2 regions of the Aeromonas popoffii genome follow, and region 2 is predicted to be linked to the other one. Evidence: predicted binding sites of a transcription regulator. Region 2 holds the regulator's gene; the other holds the start of a gene.
The links. Region 2 encodes LexA, which represses DNA repair genes until DNA is damaged. Its sites were predicted from a motif close to ANCTGTNTNNNNANACAGNT; they were not measured.
Positions count from the first base shown of each region.

Region 1 (3,694 bases), 2.3 Mb from region 2:
GCCACGGTCGGGTGGGTATCGTTGAGCTGAATGGCGATCTGAGCGGCAAAGTTGCTGAAATCCGAGCCATGCACCCGCTTGTAGCGGCGCATGATGTCCTTGATGGAACAGGCACAGAAGAAATACTGCTGGATCAGGCGCAGCTCCTTACCCGCGTCTGTCTCATCGTTCGGATAGAGTACCTTGGAGATGGTTTCAGCCTGGGCTTTCTCGGCCTGGGAGTCGATGTAACCACCGGCGTTGAACACGTCCCAGTCAAAAAACTCGGAGGCGCGGGATTCCCACAAACGCAGTATGTTGACGGTATGTCCACCAAAGCCCACCACAGGGATATCCCAAGGCACCCCTTTGATCTTGCGACCAGCGTGCCACACCTTCTTCAGACCACCGTTGTCACCAAACACGGTCTCGACATAACCGTAGAGTGGCACGTCTTGCACGGACTCGGGACGGCAGATCTCCCAGGGGTTGCCATATTCACGCCAGGAGTCCGGACGCTCTATCTGACGACCATCCTGGATCTCCTGACGGAACAGGCCGTGCTCATAATGGATGCCGTAACCGACAGCCGGGTAATTCAGGGTCGCCAGCGAATCGATGAAGCAGGCGGCCAGGCGGCCAAGGCCACCGTTGCCGAGCGCCATGTCCGGCTCTTGTTCACACAGGTCGGTCAGTTCCAGACCGAGTTCACCCAACGCCTCTTCACACACTTTGTACAGGGAGAGGTTGTGCAGGTTGTTGGAGGTCAAACGCCCCATCAGGAATTCAGCAGAGAGATAGTGAATGGCACGAGTATCTTTCTTGAAGTGAGTCTGCTGAGTGCGGGTCAGGCGCTCGTACACCTGTTCGTTGACGGCGGCTGCGGTCGCTTTCCACCACGCTTCTGGCGAGGCTTTCTGTTCGCTTGTACCCAAGGTAGAACGCAGGTGACGCACGATACTCGCCTTGAGCTGATCTTTATCCAGTTGGAGATCCTGGTCTGTCTTCTTCTTGGTAGCCATAAACCATTTCCTTCGTTACAGAATAATAAAATTGTTATCCCATTAGGGACCGGTGCTGTTGTTCTCTCAGAATATGTTCCGGCGTGGGCATACTAGCTAAAGCTGATGGTTGAAAAGTTAACGCAAGTCACACTTTAACGCATAAAAATGACAGTTCAAGCTTGAAAACCCTTTCCTGAAACTGATTAACTACGGCCACTCATTTCATTTAAAATCAGTAACTTAATAAATAAATGAAAATATAAACCCGTGAATAGGTTTTCAATCATTGCCAAGTACTGAAAATCCATGAAAATAACTGAAAATACAGTGCGCATTGAAATCGTTTTCAATGCGCACTGTTCATAGGACCAGACTGACGACAATCTATGATGGCGATCTCCCCCCTTTAACCATGTGCCTTGAACTGATTGCTCATGGGGTCGTAGTGATAGCCTATCTGCAATAAACGGGTCGCGAGCTGATCCTCCGTCATGTCGTAATAGGCCAATAACTCCTCCAGACCATCGCACTCCAGCCGCAGCTTCTCATTGATGATCCCGAGCAGAATATTGGCATCTATTCGTTGCAAGGTGCTAACGTCCATCCTCATCTCTCCTCTTCACAAAGTGACTGTATAACCATGGGCGCCGGCTCCCACTTTGTCCATAGCCTAAAAAACACCCACATTCAGCGAAAAATAAATATCTTTTAAAATCAATTGCATGAATATAATTCCTGCCAGCTTGATCACATTATTGACCATAAATGGCTTGTCACTGGTGTGAGTTGCAACTACTGTATGCACATACAGCATGGTTATTCATACAGGAAAAGCATATGAGCCAGCCCATGAGTCATCCCCTTTTTGCCGCCTCTGTCAGCATGAGCAATCCTTGGCCCACTCGGCATCAAGGCAAGATCGAAGATGAACCTCTCACGGCATCTGCCAGCCAGGAACCGCCGCTGCTCGATGAGCTGGTGAGACTGAGCCACGGCGACACGGGCTGGATCCTGCTCATTGCGCCGCCGGGTCTGCCGGTAGCCAAACAGCTGCAGGCACAGGGGATCAATCCTGATCGCGTGCTGGTGGTACACAGCCCCAAGATCAAAAACTGGCAACGCATGCTGGAGCAGAGTCTGGGTAATGGCCACTGCGCGGCCGTCCTGACCTGGCTGCCTGAGCAGGTCTCGCTGGATCGCGCCAAGCTAAGCAAGCTGGGACAACGCTTCGGGGTGCTGACTCGCTTCTTCGAACCGGCAAGGACCGCCCTCCCCGTTCACAACGGCGCACTGGCCTATGGCGGACAGGATGTCTATCTCAACCATTGATACCGGGCCGATCGAGCGAAAGGATAAAACCGTGCAAAGGCAGAGTGGGATGAACAGTCGTAGGCACAGACGAGGTCATCAACAAAGATTACAGGGGGGCAAAATACCCCAGTGAGCAACGTTCAAGCAGGACGACCCCGCCCATGAGCAGGTCGCCAATCTGGCCTGCCACGCATAGAAAAAGGCGCCCCTGGGGTCTAATGCAAGTCAGTTAAGAGAGTGTGAGTCTCAGCCCGCGAGGGATAAGGGCCAAAGAGTGAGGGAGGCATCATGCCTCCCTCTTTTTATTGGATGCCAGTCAGGGCAAAGGTGTCAGCCAGATTGACGTGTTAACCCTGGCACAGCTCCTGTTATTCAACATTTCGAATACTCAGTCACAAAAATGCTTAACTGACTGGCATCAGACCCTGGGGTCACTTTTTTACGCAGTGCCTATTGTTGAATAGGACCTGCGAGTTGGCGACTCAGGAGAGCTTGGTATCGAGCTCGGCAATCTTGGCTGACCAGTAGGCCGGGCCTGTTTCATGTATGTTGTTGCCCCGAGAGTCTACCGCCACTGTTACCGGCATGTCTTCCACCTCGAATTCATAGATGGCTTCCATCCCCAGGTCGGCAAAGGCCACCACACGCGCCTTCTTGATCGCCTTGGCCACCAGATAGGCGGCGCCACCGACGGCCATCAGATAAACGGCCTGGTGCTGCTTGATGCTCTCGACCGTCTTGGGGCCACGCTCGGATTTGCCGATCATGCCGATGAGGCCGGTTTCACCCAGCATCATGTCGGTGAACTTGTCCATCCGGGTGGAGGTGGTGGGACCCGCGGGGCCAACCACTTCGTCACGTACTGCATCGACCGGGCCGACGTAATAGATGAAACGGTTGGTAAAATCGACCCCTTCCGGCAGACCTTCTCCCTTCTTGAGCATGTCGGCGATGCGCTTGTGGGCGGCATCACGACCGGTGAGGATCTTGCCAGAAAGCAGCACGGTATCACCGCTCTTCCAGCTGGCAAGCTCCGCCTTGGTGATGCCGTCGACGTTGACGCGACGCACGTTGCCACCCGCTTCACGGGTGATTTCCGGCCAGTCGCTCAGTTTCGGCGGGGTCAGTTCGGCGGGGCCTGAACCATCCAGTTCGAAGTGAACGTGACGGGTGGCGGCGCAGTTGGGGATCATCACTACCGGCTTGGAGGCCGCGTGAGTCGGGGCGCTCTTGACCTTCACGTCCAGCACTGTGGTGAGGCCGCCCAGACCCTGGGCGCCAATCCCCAGCTTGTTGACCTTGTCGTAGAGCTCTACCCGCAGCTGCTCTTCGGTGGTCTCGGGACCACGGGCGATCAGCTCCTGAATGTCGATGTGCTCCATCAGGGCCTCTTTGGCCAG
Region 1 is NZ_CP149129.1:2,396,802-2,400,495, forward strand. Features, by position in the region: gene WJM78_RS10980 (glycogen/starch/alpha-glucan phosphorylase) at 1-1,001, opposite strand, end outside; gene WJM78_RS10985 (DUF4250 domain-containing protein) at 1,390-1,587, opposite strand; gene WJM78_RS10990 (cell division inhibitor SulA) at 1,821-2,312, shown strand; gene WJM78_RS10995 (fumarate hydratase) at 2,777-3,694, opposite strand, start outside.
Region 1: the regulator LexA is predicted to act here: its motif matches at 1,777-1,796, upstream of WJM78_RS10985 (DUF4250 domain-containing protein).

Region 2 (3,694 bases):
CGTCTTTCAACCAGGGCGGGATCAGCATGGCAGCCGCCGTTCGTCTGGCATCACTCGCCTTCCAGCCGCACGATTCTGGCGAAATCGGAGACCAGGGTCGCCATGACCACGTGCGGCACCTGCCCCTCGTTCATCTGGGGACGGAATACGGCCTTCAACTTGCCTTCCGGGTTGATCAGTACGATGGAGGCGGAATGGTCTATCAGGTAATCCCTCTCCCCCTGATCGGCGATGGAGTAGATGAGGCCCAGATTGCGTACAAACGGGAACAGCTTGTCATGGGAACCTGTCGCAGCCTTGAACTCGGGATGAAAAAAGGCGGTATAGGTCTTGAGGCGGGCCACGTCATCCCGCTGCGGATCCGCCGAGATGAACACCACCTGGCTCTCGGGTGCGATCTTCTTCAGCGCCGGGTAGACGGAGCGCAGATCCGCCAGCGTGGTCGGGCAGATATCCGGACAAAAGGTATAACCGACAAACAGGAAGGTCCACTGCCCCAGCAGACTGGCCGGGACAAAGGGCTGACCGTCCTCGTCGGTGAAGGCAAACGGATTGATATCCCGCCCCGCCGGGTAGTAGTCGGCCTGCTCGGGCCGGGAGGGCTGGCTCCAGTAGAATGCGGCCATCATGCCCCCGACCAGCAGCAGAAACAGCAAGGGGTAACGCGGTTTAACCATAACAACAGACCCTTTCACTTCGACATGCCCGCAGACCGGGCCCGCATGGATGACCCATTGTAACCCAGCCAATCCCGGACCGGACCATCCCATGTACCGGGTGCCGGTTTGGCATCCAGCGTCGGGCTGGTGATGACGCTATGGGCAGGTTGCCGGGCAAGCAAGGCCAGAAAACAGCAGCCCCACCGTCAGGGTGGGGCTGTCAGCAGCATGCGGGGGATATCAGGGTTGCAGCCTGCGCCGCTCATGGGGGCGGCGGGCCAGGGCACGGAGCTGTATGACGGGGGCCGTCCAGGGAGCCTCCGCCGGCCCCCTGTCGTGATGACTGTGAAACAGACGGACCAGGCGGACAATCTTGTCCTTGGGACAGCCCAGCCAGATGGTCCAGCAGGCGCCCTTGTGATGCACCCAGAGCGCATAGAAACGGGTCATCCGGTTACCCTTGATGAAACGTGTGATGGAAGAAACGGGCGATGCCAGACCCGGATCCCATGGCGAGCTTGAAGCCATACCTGTCCTCCTTGACCATGAGGTCACGCCGACCGGCATCGTCTGCTACCGCGAGGTGGCCAGATCTTGTGACTGCCGCGTGTCGACTGCGTGAGTGCGCCCTCATTCGCCGGACGGTCGTTGCCGTCAGCGCCATGCTGGCCACTCTCCCTTCTTATCCCGCGATATCGCCTCTCTCAGTGGTTGCCATTGCTGTCCAGCGCACATGAGGCTGTTGTCATACATCCCGGCAGCCCTTGGGTTCCTGCCCCACCGGCGAAGTGGGTAAAGAGCGTCCTGCCGAGCATCCGGGGGCAGTGCAAGACATTCACTGCCTAACCAAATGATATATCTGAAATGAGTCACCTGCGGCCGTTCGCCGCAGACAAAAATGGCGGGCATCAGGATCTGATTGAAATCATGGGGGAAGAGACACAGAAATGACACGGCCTCCCGCGGGAGGCCGTGTCATGGCAAGGGTGATTACATCCAGTCGGCGTTGCGGATCACGCCGACGGCCAGCCCCTCGATGGTGAGCTGCTGGCTGGAGAGATCCACTGCGATGGGCTCCAGATCCTCGTTTTCCGGCAGCAGCCACACCTGGCTGCCTTTGCGCTGGAAACGCTTGACGGTGACATCCTCATCGAGGCGCGCCACCACCACCTGACCGTTGCGCACCTCCTGGGTCTTGTGTACCGCCAGCAGGTCGCCATCCAGAATGCCGATGTTCTTCATGCTCATGCCCTGCACCCGCAGCAGAAAATCCGCCCGGGGGTGGAACAGGGCAGGATCCACCTGATAATGACTCTCGATATGCTCCTGCGCCAGGATAGGTTCACCGGCCGCGACCTTGCCGATCAGCGGCAGGCCACTCTCTGCCAGCACCTCTTCCTCTTCGATCAGCAGACGGATGCCGCGGGAAGTCCCCGGCATGATCTCGATGACCCCTTTCTTGGCCAGGGCCTTCAGATGTTCCTCGGCCGCATTGGCCGACTTGAAACCAAGCTTCTGGGCAATCTCGGCGCGAGTCGGCGGCATACCGGTCTCGCTCATGTTCACCTTGATCAGCTCCAGCACTTCGGCCTGGCGGGGGGTAAGGGGTTTCATAACATTGGCACCTGTCTTTTTATACAGCACACTGGCAGTATATACAGTGCTGTGGCCAAGGCAAGGCGCAGCTGACATTTGTCATGGCCTGGCACTCATTTAGCGGTGTTTTGATCCTGCGCAACCGACTCATCGTACCTCTCGGCGACAAGGCGCCGGTGATTTGCTATGCTCATGCCGCATTTTTTCAGAGAGCAGACGCACATGTCCCTTGGACAGAAGATTTCCAGAGCCATCTTGCAATGGCCGGTCAGTGGCTTGGTCAATCACAAGAGCCTGCCGGAAAATCCCATCACCGAGCTCAAGCTGGATCCGGCCAGACCCATAGTCTATGCCCTGAAAACCAGCTCGAGCACCGACCTGATGACTCTGCAACAGTGCTGCGAGGATCTCGGCCTGCCCGGCCCCTTTACGCCGCTGGAGCTGAACGGCCAGTTGTTACCGCGCTACGTCTGTCTGGATCGCCCGCCGCCCCTGTTCGGCAAACGCAACAAGCCACTGCCTTTCTTGCAGGAGTTCCACCAGCTGCTGGATCTGCACAAGCAGGATACGACGCTGGATATTCAGGTGGTGCCCGTCACCCTGTTCTGGGGCCGCGCCCCCGGCCGGGAAGGGGAAGATGCCTCCGGCTGGAACATCATCAGCAGCCTGGCACCGAACCGCCTCAAGAAGGCGCTGATCGTGATCCTCAAGGGCCGCGAGAACCTGGTGCGCTTCTCTCCTCCGCTCTCCCTGCGTCAAATGGCGGACAAGTACGGCACCGACGAGGCTATCGCCCACAAGCTGGCGCGGGTGGCCCGCACCCACTTCAGCCGCCAGCAACTGGCAGCCACCGGCCCCAAGCTGCCGAACCGCAATCTGTTGTTCAAGCAGTTGCTGGACTCCAGCGTGATCCAGCAGGCGATTGAAGAGGAGGCACTGCGCGAGGGGATCAGCCTGGAGAAAGCGCAAAAGCGCGCTCACGGTTACATGGACGAGATCGCCTCCGATTTCTCCTACCGGCTGATCCGCCTCAGTGAAAGCTTCCTCGGCTGGCTGTGGAACAAACTCTATCGCGGCCTCTCGGTCAACGGCGCCGAGAAGGTACGCCAGCTGGCGCAGGAAGGGCACGAGATCGTCTATGTGCCCTGCCATCGCAGCCACATGGACTACCTGCTGCTCTCCTACGTCATCTACCACCAGGGCATGGTGCCGCCCCACATCGCGGCGGGCATCAACCTCAACTTCTGGCCAGCAGGCCCGATCTTTCGTCATGGTGGCGCCTTCTTCATCCGCCGCACCTTCAAGGGCAATCCGCTCTACAGCACCGTATTTCGCGAATACCTGAACCTGCTGTTTGCCAAGGGCTATTCGGTGGAATTCTTTACCGAAGGTGGGCGCTCCCGCACCGGTCGTCTGCTGCCACCCAAAACAGGCATGCT
Region 2 is NZ_CP149129.1:4,712,300-4,715,993, forward strand. Features, by position in the region: gene WJM78_RS21915 (MATE family efflux transporter) at 1-28, opposite strand, end outside; gene WJM78_RS21920 (SCO family protein) at 51-677, opposite strand; gene WJM78_RS21925 (hypothetical protein) at 900-1,187, opposite strand; gene lexA (transcriptional repressor LexA) at 1,650-2,273, opposite strand; gene plsB (glycerol-3-phosphate 1-O-acyltransferase PlsB) at 2,478-3,694, shown strand, end outside.